Regions from separate parts of the Telluria sp. AZSoR62 genome, predicted to be linked through region 1. Evidence: predicted binding sites of a transcription regulator. Region 1 holds the regulator's gene; the other holds the start of a gene.
What was found. The regulator sigma-54, encoded in region 1, starts transcription at its own class of promoters, with help from an activator protein. The targets are predictions, from matches to a motif close to TGGCANGNAANCTGCTTT.
Positions count from the first base shown of each region.

Region 2: a site for sigma-54 is predicted at 4,784-4,801, ahead of AC3XQU_RS20885 (PEP-CTERM sorting domain-containing protein). Genes of this name have one in related genera too.

Region 1 is NZ_JBYTST010000006.1:202,279-210,039, reverse strand. Features, by position in the region: gene AC3XQU_RS11850 (cation:proton antiporter) at 1-375, opposite strand, end outside; gene AC3XQU_RS11845 (KpsF/GutQ family sugar-phosphate isomerase) at 452-1,474, shown strand; gene AC3XQU_RS11840 (KdsC family phosphatase) at 1,475-2,005, shown strand; gene lptC (LPS export ABC transporter periplasmic protein LptC) at 2,025-2,624, shown strand; gene lptA (lipopolysaccharide transport periplasmic protein LptA) at 2,653-3,207, shown strand; gene lptB (LPS export ABC transporter ATP-binding protein) at 3,204-3,977, shown strand; gene AC3XQU_RS11820 (RNA polymerase factor sigma-54) at 3,980-5,458, shown strand; gene hpf (ribosome hibernation-promoting factor, HPF/YfiA family) at 5,515-5,868, shown strand; gene AC3XQU_RS11810 (enoyl-CoA hydratase/isomerase family protein) at 6,012-7,097, shown strand; gene rapZ (RNase adapter RapZ) at 7,176-7,761, opposite strand, start outside.
Region 2 is NZ_JBYTST010000017.1:18,560-26,320, reverse strand. Features, by position in the region: gene AC3XQU_RS20900 (M28 family peptidase) at 1-1,584, shown strand, start outside; gene AC3XQU_RS20895 (M28 family peptidase) at 1,665-3,317, shown strand; gene sodC (superoxide dismutase [Cu-Zn] SodC) at 3,450-3,971, opposite strand; gene AC3XQU_RS20885 (PEP-CTERM sorting domain-containing protein) at 4,143-4,748, opposite strand; gene AC3XQU_RS20880 (GAF domain-containing protein) at 4,919-7,675, opposite strand.

The sequences.
Region 1 (7,761 bases):
GCCCAGCGCAAAGGCGGCCTGCCAGCTCACGTGCAAATGCGGCGCCCAATACGAGATGAACAGGCCGAAGCCCATGGCGGCCGCGATTGTCAATACGACTTGAGCCAGACCCAGGCCGAACACGATGCGCCGCATCGACTTGAGCTGGGCCAGCGAAAATTCCAGCCCGATCGAAAACATCAGGAAGACGACGCCGAATTCGGCCAGCCCATGGGTGGCGGGACTGTCGTCGGCCAGCGCCAGCGCGTGGGGGCCGATGAGGACGCCGACGGCGAGGTAGCCGAGCATCGGCGGCAGGTGAAGCATCCGGAAAGCGACCACGCCCAGTACGGCGCAGCCCAGCAGGAGCAGGGTCAGTTCAAGTCCGGAATGCATCTTCCCCGTGATTCGTTGTTGTAGTTTGTTACCACTGGCAAGTTTTTTGCTTGGCCAATTCGTTTATACTGCCACGATGAGTGTAACCGATGAAAAAACAATGCTGAAAAGTTTTGATGCCGACCAGGCCCGCCGCGTGCTGGAGCTGGGCCGCGAGACCCTGGCCATCGAGGCCGACGCCATCCGCGCGCTGCATGCGCGCCTGGGCGACGACGACAGCTTCGTGCGCGCCGTGCAGCTTTTGCTGGGCTGCACCGGGCGGGTGGTGGTGTCGGGCATGGGCAAGTCGGGTCACATCGGACGCAAGATCGCCGCCACCCTGGCCTCGACCGGCACCCCGGCCATGTTCGTGCACCCGGGCGAAGCCGCCCACGGCGACCTGGGCATGGTGACGGCGCAGGACGTCTTCATCGCCATCTCGAACTCGGGCGAATCGTCCGAGCTGCTCGAAATTTTGCCAGCTGTCAAAAGAATGGGCAGCCAGGTCATCTCGATGACCGGCAAGCCGCATTCGCGCCTGGCCAGGCTGTCCGAGATCCACCTGGATATCTCGGTGGCCAAGGAAGCCTGCACCCTGAACCTGGCCCCGACCACCAGCACCACCGTGACGCTCGCCATGGGCGACGCGCTGGCGGTGGCGCTGCTGGACCTGCGGGGCTTCCGCGAAGAAGACTTCGCGATGTCGCACCCGGGCGGCGCCCTGGGCCGCCGCCTCCTGACCCACGTGCGCGACGTGATGCGCAGCGGCGACGCGATTCCCGCCGTGAGCCCCGATACGCCGCTGGCGAAAGCCCTGCTCGAAGTCTCGCAAAAGGGCATGGGCATGACCGCCGTGGTCGACGAGCAGCAGCGCCCGGTCGGCGTGTTCACCGACGGCGACTTGCGCCGCCTGATCGAGCGCATGCACGATTTCTCGAACATCGCGATCCGCGACGTGATGCATGCCGGCCCGCGCACCGTGCACCCGGAACAGCTGGCGGTCGATGCCGTCGCCGTGATGGAAGAATTCCGCATCAACCAGATGCTGGTCGTCGATGCGGACGGCCGCCTGGTCGGCGCCCTGCACATCCACGACCTGACCCGCGCCAAGGTAATCTAAATGACTCCACTGGAACACATGCAGCGCGCCGCGCGCGTGAAAGTCATGATCTTCGACGTCGACGGCGTGCTCACCGACGGCAGCCTGACCTATGGCCCGGACGGCGAAGTCACCAAGACCTTCAATGTGCTGGACGGCCTGGGCATCCAGCTGCTGAACAAGACCGGCGTGCAGACCGCGATCATCAGCGCGCGCCTGTCGCCGATCGTGGTCAAGCGCGCAGCAGACCTGGGCATTGCCCATGTCTACCAGGGCATCCACGACAAGCGCATCGGCTTTGCCAAGCTGCTGGACGCCACCGGCGTCACCGCCGAGGAATGCGGCTACATCGGCGACGACGTGATCGACCTGCCGCTGCTGACCAAGGTGGGCTTTGCCGTGGCGGTGCCCTCTGGCCACCCGGAAGTGCAGCACCGCGCGCACTACGTCACCAAAAACGTGGGTGGGCGCGGCGCCGTGCGCGAAGTCTGCGACCTGGTCATGCGCGCCCAGGGCACCTACGAACAGGCGCTCGCGCCTTACTTCGCCTGAGCCTGCGGGCCGACACGACATGGTCACCTACAAGCGCACCGCCCACCGCTGGAGACTGCTCAGCGTCATGATCATCGGGGTCTTCCTCGCCTTCGGCAGCTTCTGGCTGGTGCAGGTGATGGATCGCGACGACACCGACGCGCGCCTGGGCGGGCCGCTGAACGAGCCCGATTACATCGTCGAGAATTTCTCCTTCGTGCGCATGACCGAAGAGGGCAAGCCGAGCTACGTCGTGTCGGGCAAGCGCCTGGCGCACCAGCCCCAGGGCGACGTCTCCGAGGTCGAGCAGCCGGTGGTGCAGGGCATGACGCCCGGCCGCCCGCGCACCACCGTGGTGGCTAACCGCGGCCGCATCTATCACGAAGAACACCGGGTCGACCTGCTCGGCAAGGTCGACATCCAGCGCCCGGCCACGCCCACCAGCGAAGCACTGCGCGTACGCACCGAGGCGCTGACCGTGCTGCCCGACGAAGAGATCATGAAGACCGACAAGCCGATCGAGATGCAGCTCGGCGCCTCCACCATCCGTGGCACCGGCATGGTCGCGAACAATGCGACCCAGAAGCTGCACCTGGCCAGCCGCGGCCAGATCGTCTATCCGCCACGCGCGCAACGCTAGCGCGCACGTCATCACAGGACAAGCACCCATGAAAAAAATCATCCTTGCGGCCCTTCTTGGCCTGGCTTCCCTCGGCGCCCTTGCCGAGCGCGCCGATTCGCTCAAGCAGGCCGTGATCAACTTCGACACCCTGGACGTCGACGAAGTGACGCAAACCCGCATCCTGACGGGTAATGTCGTGCTCACGCGCGGCACCCTGGTGCTCAAGTCCGACCGCGCCCAGGTGAAGGAAACGCCGGAAGGCTACATGAGCGTGACGCTCACCGCGGCCCCCGGCAAGCTGGCCACCTTCCGCCAGAAGCGCGACGGCGGCCCGGACCTGTGGGTCGAGGGCCAGGCCCAGCGCATCGAGTACGACGAGCGCGCCGAACTGGTGAAGCTGTTCACCGCCGCCGAAGTGCGCGAACTGGAAAACGGCCGCCTGGCCAACGAAATCAAGGGTCCCTTCATCTCCTACGACAACCGCAAGGAAGTCGCCCAGGTGCGCAACGACGCCAGCGGCCAGAGCAAGGTCGGCGGCGGGCGCGGCACCCTGATCATCGCCCCGCGCCGCGCTGCGCCTGCAGAAGGCGGCAAGCAATGACGGTGGTGGAGAAGAGCGTGCGCGAAGGCTGCAGCACCCTGGTCGTCAAGGGCCTGCAAAAGAGCTATGGCAAGCGGCTGGTGGTGCGCGACGTGTCGCTGCAGGTCGATTGCGGCGAAGTGGTGGGGCTGCTGGGCCCGAACGGCGCCGGCAAGACCACCTCGTTCTACATGATCGTCGGCCTGGTGCCGTCGGACGCCGGCTCGATCGACATCAACGGCACCGACATCTCGAGCCTGCCGATCCACCGCCGCGCGGTGCTGGGCCTGTCCTACCTGCCGCAGGAAGCCTCGGTGTTCCGCAAGCTGACGGTGGAAGAGAATATCCGCGCCGTGCTGGAACTGCAGCGCACCAACGAGGGCAAGGCCTTGTCGAAGGACGAGATCAACGGGCGCCTGGACACCCTGCTGGCCGAGCTGCAGATCGAGAAGCTGCGCGAGAACCCGGCGCTGTCGCTGTCGGGCGGCGAGCGCCGCCGCGTCGAGATCGCACGCGCACTCGCTACCAATCCGCGCTTCGTGCTGCTGGACGAACCCTTTGCCGGCGTGGACCCGATTGCGGTGATCGAGATCCAGCGCATCGTGCGCTTCCTGAAGGAGCGCAACATCGGCGTCCTGATCACGGACCACAACGTGCGCGAGACGCTCGGCATCTGCGACCGCGCCTACATCATCAACCAGGGGGCGGTGCTGGCCTCGGGCCGTCCGGACGACATCATCGCCGACGAGTCGGTGCGCCGCGTCTACCTCGGCGAACACTTCCGCATGTGACCATGAAACAGTCCCTGCAACTCCGCACGTCGCAGCACCTGGCGCTCACGCCGCAACTGCAGCAGTCGATCCGGCTGCTGCAATTGTCCACGCTCGAACTGCACCAGGAGCTCGAGCAGATACTGACCGATAACCCGCTGCTCGAACGGCTCGACGATCCGCTCGACCACTCGGTGCGGCTGCTGGCCGACGGCGCCATCAACAGCGCCCCCTCCAGCGCCGAAGCCCCGGCCGCGCAGCCGGGACAGGAAGGCGGCGAAGGCGAGGCCGCCAAGCCCGATGCCGACGGCTTCGAGGACGGCGACCGCGACCGCGGCGAGCCTGACGGCGACTGGGGCGGCGAGGGCGGCGGCGCGAGGAGCGGCGACGACGAAGACGGCCGCCCGCAGCTGGAAGCGTGCAGCGTGTCGCTGCGCGAGCACCTGGCCGAGCAGGTTCGCACCACCGGCTGCGGCGTGCGCGACCGCGCGCTGGCCGAACTGGTGATCGATGCGCTGGACGACAACGGCTACCTGGAGGAGCCGCTGGACGACATCCACGCGCGCCTGCCCGCCGAACTCGAGATCGAGATGGACGAGCTGCGCTGCGCGCTGGCGCTGGTGCAGAGCCTGGACCCGGTCGGCTGCGGCGCCCGCAGCGCGGCCGAATGCCTGGCGCTGCAGATCCGTCGCATGCCGGGCGTGCCGATGGTGACGCGGCGCCTGGCCTTGAGCATCGTCGAAGGCTACCTGAGCTGGTTCGCCCAGCGCGAGTACACCAAGCTCAAGAAGGCGCTGGACTGCGACGACGAAGACCTGCGCGAGGTCCAGGCCGTCATCCGCCAGTGCAATCCGCATCCCGGCGCGGCCTTTGCGTCCGCTGCCTCGGACTACGTGGTGCCGGACGTGATCGTACGCCGCGCCAAGAGCGGCTGGTCGGTCATGCTGAACCCGGATGTGATGCCGAAGCTGCGCGTGAACTCGCTTTACGCCAACCTGCTCAAGCAGGGAAAAAGCGAGAGCCAGATGGGCGCACAGCTGCAGGAAGCCAAGTGGCTGATCAAGAATATGCGCCAGCGTTTCGACACGATCCTGCGCGTAGCCGAGGCAATTGTTGAGCGCCAGCGCAACTTTTTCAGCCACGGCGCGGTTGCCATGCGTCCGCTTGTGCTGCGCGAGATTGCTGATACACTAGGCCTACACGAGAGCACTATTTCCCGTGTAACCACGCAGAAATACATGTTGACCCCCCACGGCATGTTTGAACTGAAATACTTCTTCGGAAGCCACGTCGCCACCGAAGCGGGGGGAGAAGCATCTTCCACGGCGATCCGCGCGCTGATTGCGCAATTGACAGGAGCAGAAGACCCTAAGAACCCTTTATCCGACAGCAAGATCGCGGAAATGCTCGGGGAACAAGGTATGGTCATTGCGCGCCGGACGGTAGCCAAATACCGCGAAGCCCTCAAGATCCCTCCCGTCAGCCTCCGCAAGTCTCTGTAAAGCACTGTCCCACCTACCTTGTGGTGCCGGCAGGGCAACATTTCAAAGGAGTGTGTATGAACCTCACAATCAGTGGTCATCATCTTGAAGTGACTCCCGCAATTCGTGAATACGTTCAGAATAAGCTCGAGCGCATTACCCGCCATTTCGACCACGTGATCGACACCCACGTGTTCCTCGCCATCGATAATCTCACCGAAAAAGAAAAACGGCAGAAAGCCGAGATCAACCTGCAAGTATCAGGAAAAATTTTGCATGTGGCCAGCGCCGCGCAAGACCTGTACGCGGCGATCGACATGCTGATGGACAGGCTGGACCGCCAGGTCATCAAGCACAAGTCCATGCTGCAAAACCATAATCACGTGGCGCACAAGCGCCTGCCGGATACCGGCGAAGCCGCCGTCGCGTAAATACGCACAGCAGCAATGACAGCAGGGGCGTCTGAGGGGACGCCCTTTTTGCTGGGCGCTCCCTTTACTGTTACGTTTGCACGCTTCCAATTTCACGCTTTTGTTCTGTAGAATGCATGTCTTTTCGATCACAGAGCATCTCCATGACCGACACCGTCCTGACCCGCGTCGCCAACCGCACCGGCGTCATTACGCTCGACCGGCCGCAAGCCCTGAACTCCCTCTCGCTCGACATGGTGCGCGCGCTCACCGCGATCCTGCGCGACTGGCAAACTGACGCCGGCATCGACGCGGTCGTCATCGGCAGCACCAGCGAGAAGGCCTTGTGCGCGGGTGGCGACATCCGCTTCTTCCACGAAAAGGGCCAGGTCGGGCCGATGGGCGGCAGCGCGCTGCTGGAAGACTTCTTTACCGAAGAATACGCACTGAACCACCTGATCCATTTCTACCCGAAGCCGTATATCGCGCTGATGGACGGCGTGGTGATGGGCGGGGGCATGGGCATCGCCCAGGGCGGCCCTGGTTGCGGCCTGCGCATTGTCACCGAACGCAGCAAGGTTGCCATGCCCGAAGTGAACATCGGCCTGTTCCCGGATGTCGGCGGCAGCCATTTCCTGTCGCATGCGCCGGGCCAGCTGGGGCAATACCTGGGCCTGACCGGCCTGACCATCGGCGCGGCCGACGCCATCTATGTGGGACTGGCCGACCTGTTCGTGCCGGGCGAGAAGATGGGCGAGCTGATGGCGCTGGTGGAGGCGACCGCGGGCGCCGACCTGCCTGCGGCGATCCGCGCGTTTGCCGCGCCGTTTGCGCAAGCCGCCGGCAGCAGTGAACTGCAGGCCCAGCGCGCCGTGATCGATGCGCACTTCAGCGCTGCTTCAGTGGCCGCCATCATGGAATCGCTCGCGCGCGACGAAAACCCGTTCGCGCAAAAGGCCCTGAAGGCCATGCGCCAGCGCTCGCCGCTGATGATGTGCGTCACGCGCGAACTCCTGCTGCGCGGCGCCGCGCTCGGCGTGGCCGACTGCCTGCGCATGGAACGCTCGCTGGTGCGCCGCAATTTCGAGCACGGCGAAGTGCTCGAAGGCGTGCGCGCGCTGGTGATCGACAAGGACAATGCGCCGAAGTGGAATCCGGCGACGCTGGAGGAAGTCACGCCGGAGATGGTGGCGGCATTCTTCGAGCCAGTGTGGCCCGACTACGCGCATCCGCTGCACCACCTGGCCTGACGCCGGTTTGAATGTGGGTGGGGGCGGGTAACCCGGGCCGTTGGCCCGGGTTACCCGCCCCCACCGTTTTTCAAGCGTTCAGACCGCAACGTGCTTGGGCTGCTCCCGGTGCCGCACGATCACGCGTTCGGTGCCTCCGAAATAGGCGCCGAGGCGTTCCGCCATGTACACCGAGCGGTGCTGCCCGCCGGTGCAACCCACCGCCACGGTCAGGTAGCTGCGGTTGTCCGTCTTGAACGAGGGCAGCCATTTGGCGACGAAGTTCTTGATATCTTCCAGCATCTCGGTGGCGCTGGGCTGGGCATCCAGGAAGGCGATCACGGGAGCATCTCGGCCCGTGAGCGGGCGCAGCGCCAGGTCGTAATACGGGTTCGGGATCGCGCGCACGTCGAACACGAAGTCGGCGTCGAGCGGCACGCCGACCTTGAAGGCGAAGGACTCGAAGAACAGGGTCAGCGGCGCGTGTTCGATGTCGGCCAGTTCGCGGATCCATTCGCGCAGCTTGTTGGCCGACAGCTCCGAGGTGTCGATCACGTGGCCGAGGTTTTCGATCGCCGACAGGCGTTCGCGTTCTTCGGCGATGCATTCGATCAGGGTGCGGCGCGAGGCCGGGTTTTCCCCCGGACGCACCTGGTGCGACAGCGGGTGACTGCGGCGGGTTTCG
Region 2 (7,761 bases), on a different contig from region 1:
GCCGCACCGGGCATGGGGGGCACGTCGCTGGTGGCAGGATTGGTCAAGCTGCTGCCCGACACGCTGCGCATCGGCCCCCTGGCCAGCCTCGACGCCCCTGTCCTGCTGATGGCCAACACCAGCCTGCGCTTCGATGGCGAGCGCGTGCTCGATACGCCGCAGCGCCTGGACCCGGCCATGCTGGCCACGCTGGGCGACACGATGCTGCGCCTGGCGCGCCACTTCGGCGACGCACCGCTGGCGCGCGGCGCCCGTGGTGCGCACAGCTATTTCGACCTGCCGATCCTTGGCAGCGTACGCCATTCGGCGCTCCTGTCTTGGGTACTTGCGGTCCTGAGCTGCACGCTGCTGGTGCGCGGCTACCGGCGCGCACTGGCCCAATCCGACACCACCGTCGCGCCGCTGGTACAGGGCTTTTTCGGCATCGCGCTGGTCCTGCTGGCGGCGCGCATGGGCCTGTGGGAGCGGCGCGACGAAGTGGCCGCGCTGACGCGGGCCGCCAGCCATGAGCCGGCGCTGGTGTTTGCCCTCATGTACGGCTGCCTGTTCGTCGGCGCCCTCTACCTGCTGCGCTGGCTGGCCGGCGGCGTGGCGGTCTTCCTCGGGGCGATGACGTGGATTGCACTGGCCCTGGTCGCCGTGCTGCTGGTGGCGCCTGCCTCGGCCTACCTGCTGGCGTGGCCGCTGGCGGCGGCGCTCGGCGCCTTCACGGCGCTGCAGGCTGCCCGCGGCGTGTGGGGCCGCCTGGGGATCGTCGTCGCGGGACTGCTGCCGGCATTGCTGCTGTTTCCGCCCTCGCTGGCAGACGCCTGGACCGCCCTCGCCCCGCAGGGACTGTATGTGCCGGCCCTGGTGATCGCCATCCTGATGCTGTGCTTTGCGAGCATGTTGCTCCTGTTGCCGGTCGGGCGCGTGGCCGGGCCGGCGCTGGCCCTGGTGTTCGCCGGCTGCGCGGTGCTGCCCGTTTCCGTCTCCGGTGCGGTCGCGCCGCCGGAACGTCCAGCCGTCGAGCCGGACCGGCTGTTGTATTTCAAGGACATGAACAGCTGGCGCGCCTACTGGCTGCTGCCGCCCCAGCCGCTGGACGCCTGGTCGAAGGGTTTGTTTCCGGACCTGGCCCAGCCTGCGATCCATGTGGACGTCTTCGGCTGGCACAGCCCGCGCCAATGGTATGCGGTCGCGCCGCGCGACGACCGCATCGCCTTCCCCGAAGCCTTTTTGCTCAAGAACCCAGCCCTGGCCTGGACCAACGCGAAGCCGAGCACCCGCCAGGTCGAATTCACTCTGCGCTCGAAGAACCGGGCGCCGCACATCGAGCTGTGGGCGGCCGGCACCAAGCCGCTGCGCTCGGTCATGAACGGGCGGGTCTTGAGCACCAGCGAAGGCGGCTGGTCGATGTCGCTGTACGGGATGGAAGACCAGCTGCTGCGCTTCACCTTCGAGGCCAAGGGCGAGGACCTGCTGGCGATCGTGGTCGAGGAGCGCATGCCCGGGCTGCCGGCCCACCTGCTGCCGCCCGGCGCCCCGCCGCGCATGCCGGGAACGGGCATGACAATCTCCTCGGACGTGCTGCGGTTTTACTGAGCAGTTGGCATACAATGGCCGATGCACGCCGGGCACCCCTGGCGTCATGTCCATTCGATTAATTTACGCAGCAGGATTCCATGCACAAGATCGTCTCCTCCGTTGTCCTCACCGCCCTCGCGGGCAGCCTGGCCCTGGCCTATCCGGCCGCCGCCACCGCTGCAGCCAAGTCGCCCAAGTCCGCGCAAGCCGCGACCGTCAAGGAAGCGCCGCTGCGCGCCCACCTGGCCTTCCTGTCGTCCGACGCCGTCGAAGGCCGCGGTACCGGGCAGCGCGGCGGCGAACTGACCGTCACCTATCTGGAAACGCAAGCCGCCGCCGCGGGCCTGCAGCCGGCCAACAACGGCAGCTTCCGCCAGCCGGTGAAGATCGCGGGCGTGCGCTCGCTGCCGCAGAAGAGCAACCTCGCCATCATGGCCGGCGGCCAGGCGCTGCCGCTGCAGTTCGGCGCAGACTGGGTCTGGGGCCCGGGCGACGCCAAGGCCGACCACACCCTCGACGCCGAGATGGTGTTCGTCGGCTACGGCATCAACGCGCCGGAAGAAGGCTGGGACGATTTCAAGGGCATGGACGTCAAGGGCAAGGTCATCGTCATGATGGTGAACGACCCGGCGCCGACGGCCGCCGAGCCAAAGCGCTTCAACGGCGCCGGCCTGACCTATTACGGCCGCTGGACCTACAAGCTGGAAGAAGCCGCGCGCCAGGGCGCCGCCGGCGTGCTGCTGATCCACACCGACGCATCGGCCTCGTACGGCTGGAGCGTGGTGCAGAACAGCTGGGCCGCCGCCGAGCGCTTCCAGCTGGCCGAGGGCAAGCTGGGCACCGGCCTGCAGGGCTGGATGACCGACGCCACCGCGCGCAAGCTGTTCGCAGCAAGCGGCCAGGACCTCGACAAGCTGCGCTTCGCGGCCGAGGACAAGGCCTTCAAGCCGGTGGTGCTGAACGCCCGCGTCAAGGGCGAGGCGCGCGCCGAAGTGCGCACGCTGAACGAATTCAACGTGGCCGGCATCGTGCCGGGCACCGACCCGAAGCTCAAGGACGAAGTCGTGGTGTACAGCGCGCACTGGGACCACATGGGCAAGCAGGGTAGCGAAGGCGACACCATCTTCAACGGCGCCGTCGACAACGCATCGGGCACCGCCGCCCTGCTGGCGATGGCGGAGCAAGCCGTGCGCAATCCGGCCAAGCGCAGCCAGATGTTCCTGTGGGTCGCGGCCGAAGAACAGGGCCTGCTGGGCAGCGCCGCCTATGCCGCCAAGCCGCTGTGGCCGATCGAAAAGACCGTCGCCAACCTGAACCTGGACAGCCTGAACTTCGTGGGCCTGGTCAAGGACGTCAGCACCCCGGGCAGCGAACGCACCGACCTGGGCGCGATGGCCGCCGCCACCGCCAAGAGCATGGGCCTGCAGATCGCCGCGGCCAAGCCGGACCTGGCCGGCGGCTACTTCCGCAGCGACCACTTCAGCTTCGCCAAGGCCGGCGTGCCGGCGTTCTCGGTGGGCGCGGGCCACGGCTGGGTAAAGGATGTGGAAGCGAGCGACGCCAAGCAGAAGGCCTACCGCGCGCGCTACCACCAGGTGTCGGATGAATACGATCCGAACTGGGACCTGGCCGGCATGGTGCAGCAGGCGCAGTTCACGCTGAACCTGGGCCGCATGGTCGCGGATGCGCCGAAGGCGCCGCAGTGGAAGGCGGGCGATCCGTTCGGCAAGGCGCGCACGGCAGCCAAGTAAGCCGTTCTACGGAACGTGAAAAACCCGGCAGTGCCGGGTTTTTTTTCGCCCTTCGCTATCGGGGGTCGTTCGATGGATGAAATTTTATTTCATGCAGCAATCTCGCATGAAATATTGTTTCATGCAGCCCGATTACTGGATGATCCCGCACGCCATCCGGGCACCACCACCGCCGAGCGGCGCCGGATGGTCGGCATGGTTATCCCCGCCCGCATGCACCATCAGGGCCTTGCCCTTGACGTCCGCCATCTTCAGCCGCGGGGCCAGCACCGGATTGGACGCCGCCCCTTTCTCATCGACCGCCAGCGCCGGCAAATCGCCCAGGTGACCCTCGCCCCATGGCAGCCCGTGCTTGCCGGTCTTGGCGGGATCGAGGTGGCCGCCCGCGGCGCCTGCCGCGACCGTCTTGCCATCCTTCTGGTTCGGGCCGCAGTTGCCGTTTTCGTGCACGTGGAAGCCGTGCAGGCCGGCGGGCAACCCGGTCAAGGCAGGCGTAAAGACCAGACCATGCTTCGTCTCGCTGATGGTGACGGTGCCCACGCTGGCGCCCTCGCCCTTCTCGGTTGCCATCTTCAGGGGGGCCTTCATATCGGCGGCATTGGCGGCGGCGCAGCTTGCGCCCAACAGGACGGCACAGATCCAGCGAATCTTCATGACTAGCTCCTTGGGAATCGGTTAGTGAACGAGAACCGGAACAAGTGTATGCCATCGCCCGGGACGGGGGCGTCCGGCTGGATGTGCTGACGGGGCCCGCAATGCAGCCAGCCGGGACATGCCCGGCTGGTTGGGTGAAGCAGATGCTTGCCGCGCCAGCGCGGCCGTCGCTTAAACGTTGCGGCGGCGGCGCGCCAGGCCCAGCAGGCCGAAGCCGGCGCCCATCAGCGCCAGGGTCGCCGGTTCCGGAATCGGCGCCGGCGGCGCAATGCTGTCGCCGGCCAGGCGGATCGCATCGATCTCTTCCCAGTCGGCGGTGTGGTTGCTGTTGACATACACCTTCAGGCCCGAGACCAGGAACGAGGTCGTGGCCCACGACATGCTGAAATCGAAGGGGACGTTGGCGACGCTAATATCGGCGCCGGACCATACCGTGTGCAGCTTGCCCAGGGTGTCGATCACGTCGACCTGGGTGACGAAGCCGTTGCCCGAGGTTTCGCGGATGGTCGCGCCGGTGGCATACACGGCGGTGGTGAAGCCGACCGAAATGAATTCCATCGTGCCGTTCTGGCTACGCGGCGCCCATGCGGTCGCGTAGTCGCCATACAGGAAGGTATTCGGCGCGCCCAGCACCTGCGCGGCGCTCCAGCTGCCCGCGCTGTACTGCGAGCTGAAGTCCTTGACCGTGCTGGCATATTGCAGCACCGGCGCGGCACTGGCGGCCGAGGCGAGGAGCAGGCTGGTGCAGGCGGCGGTGATCAGGCGTTTGATGGACATGGCGTGCTTCCGGTTGGGAACAATGATGCCCATAAGAAGCAAAAATAATGCCAGAATAAAATAATTGCATAATTTCAATGCCTTAGCGCGGAGGGCATCCCGGCGCGCGGCCCGGGTGTAAAGTCTTCCGACAGCACCAGGGCCGCGCAAGGCTCACGCGCCAGCAGGCATCAGGCCAGTTCGGCCACGTCCGGCTCCGGCTTGCGCTGTCCGGTTTCCTGCCCCTGCGCGCACTGCGGCAACCGCGCCAGGATGTCTACCAGCGCGCGGAATTCCACCGGCTTGACCAGGTGATAGTCGAAGCCGGCCGCTTTCGAGAGGTCGCGGTCGCGCTCCTGCCCATAGCCGGTGAGCGCGATGAACACCGCCTGCGGATGCTCGCGGCGCAGGCGGCGCGCCAGCTCGTAGCCGGTCATGTCGGGCAGGCCGATGTCGAGGATGAAGGCATGCGTGTGGGCGATCTCGCTCGAGGCCAGCGTGCGCACGCCGTCCTCGAACACGTTCACGCTATGCCCCTGCGCGCGCAGCAGCACCGCCAGCGACTGGGCCGCATCGGCGTTGTCGTCGACGATGGTCAGGGTGCAGGGCGCCACGCTGCGCGCCGCCGCATGCAGCTGCGTTGGGCTTGGGACGCCCGCCGCATCGACCAGCGGCAGCAGCACCGACACCGAGGTGCCCAGGTTCAGGCCATCGCTATGCGCTTCCACCTGGCCGCCGTGCATCTGGATGATGGACTTGACCAGCGCCAGGCCGATGCCGAGGCCGCCCTGCGAGCGGTCCGGCGTGCGCTCGGCCTGGGTGAACAGGTCGAACACGTGCGGCAGCAGCTTGGCGTCCATGCCGCTGCCATTGTCGATCACGATCATGCGCGCCGCATCCAGCCCGGCTTCGAGGCGCAGCGTAATGCGGCCCTGCGGCGGCGTGTACTTGGCCGCGTTGTTGAGCAGGTTGACCAGCACCTGCACCAGGCGCGTGCGGTCGCCCGCCACCACCACCGGCCGCGATGGCGCTTCCACCATGAGCAGGTGCTGGCGCGCCTCGATGTGCGGGCGCGCCTGCTCGACGGCGGCGCGCAGCACCGCGTCCAGTTCGAGCGGTTCGGTATCCAGCTTGACCAGGCCGCGCGTGACGCGCGACACATCCAGCAAATCGTCCACCAGCTCGGTCATGTGGCGCACCTGGCGCGAGATGATGTTGCCGGCCTTGAGGCGCAGGTTCTCGTCCACGCTCGGCATCTTGAGCAGCTGCGCCGCGTTGGTGATCGGCGCCAGCGGGTTGCGCAGCTCGTGCGCCAGCATGGCCAGGAATTCATCCTTCATCTTGCTGTGGCGCTCGGCCTCGGCGCGCGCGGCGCGCTCGCTGGCCAGCAATCCCTCGCGTTCCTTCGCGGCGCGCTGGGCCAGCTCGTACAGGCGCGCATTGTCGATCGCCACCGCGGCCTGCGACACGAAGCCGGTGATCAGCTGCTCGGTGCGCTCGTCGAACATGTGCGTGCGCGAGTGGCCGAAGAACAGCCCGCCCAGCACCTCGCCCGAGCGCGAATACACCGAGGCCGCCAGGTAGCTGCGCACCGGCAGGTGGCCTTTGGGCATGCCGTGGTGCGGGCCCATGCTGCCATAGCGCGGGTCCTTGGTGATGTCGTCGCTGCGGATCGGCGCCGTGCCGTGGAAGGTCGGCGCGAAGATCGCGGTTGGACGCGGATGGCCGAACCGCTCGAAGGCTTCGCGCGGCGCGCCGCTGAGCGTATAGAGCAGGTAAGCGTCGCCGTTGTCGTCCTTGCCGTTGTAGAAGAAGGCACCGAATTCGGCGCCGGTCAGTTCGGTGGCGGCGTCGGTGATCGCCTGCAGCAGCGTGTCGACATCCAGCGTGGACGCGAGCGCATTGCCGGCGCGGTTGAGCAGCTCGAGCATGCGCGTCTCTTCGCGCAGCGCTTCCTCGGCGCGGATGCGGCGCAGCGCTTCCCAGGTGCGGCGCGCCAGGTCTTCGGCCAGCGTGCGCTCGTCCTCGGTCCAGCGGTAGGCGTGGTCCTTGTACAGGAAGCCGGCGCCGTGCAGGCGGTTGCCGTCCTTGAGTGGAATGACGATGAGCGAATGGATGCCCAGGCTCAGGCAAGGGTCGGCGACGGCGACGCAGCCGGGATCGGACCTGAGATCGTTGATGCAGATGGTGGCGCCGGCGCGCAGCTGCTCGAGCAGGCCCGGCGAGAGCATGTCCAGCGGCAGCGTGCCATGCGCGCCGCCGGTCTCGACACCGTCCATCCATTCTTCCTTGACCGCGAAGCTGCGTTTTTCTTCCTCGAGCTCGACATACGCCACTTTCGAGCCGGTGAAGTATTCGCTCGTCAGCCGGATGGTCGCCTTGAGCATCGGGGCGAACTCGGTCTCGCGGCGCAGGGTATCGGCCAGCATCAGCTGGTAGGCCTGGCGGCGCTCGCCCATCACGGCCTTGGTGGTTTCGATGGCGGTCACCAGCACCCCTTCGATACCGCCGGTGTCGCCATAGATCGGGCTGTACGAGTGGCTGAAGTAACAGCTCTCGGCAAAGCCATGACGGTTCAGCATGATCTGGAATTCGTCGTCGGCGAAGGTGGCGCCCCGGCGCACCTGCTCCCACATCGGCTGCAGCGTCGGCCAGGCTTCGCTCCACGTGTTCCGGCTGTCATCGCCCAGGGCCCCGTCGAGCTTGGCACCAAGGATGGGCACGAAGGCATCGTTGAAGAACTGGACGTAGTCGTCGCCCCAGGCGAGATAGGCCGGCATGCGCAGGTCGAGCACGGTGCGTACCGCGTGTTTCAGGCTGTGCGGCCAGCTGGCGACCGGGCCGACGGCGGTGGTCTCCCATGGGAAGGCGCGCATCTGGCGTTCCATGTCCGACATACCGGTTGTGGCGCCGGTCGCATGCGGGGTCGCGTCAAAGGGCCAGGGCATATTGCTCGATTGGTAAAAAGTGTGAAAAGAACGATAACTCAGCAGTGGATCATAACAGTCATCACACCGGCTCGGCGTACGGATGA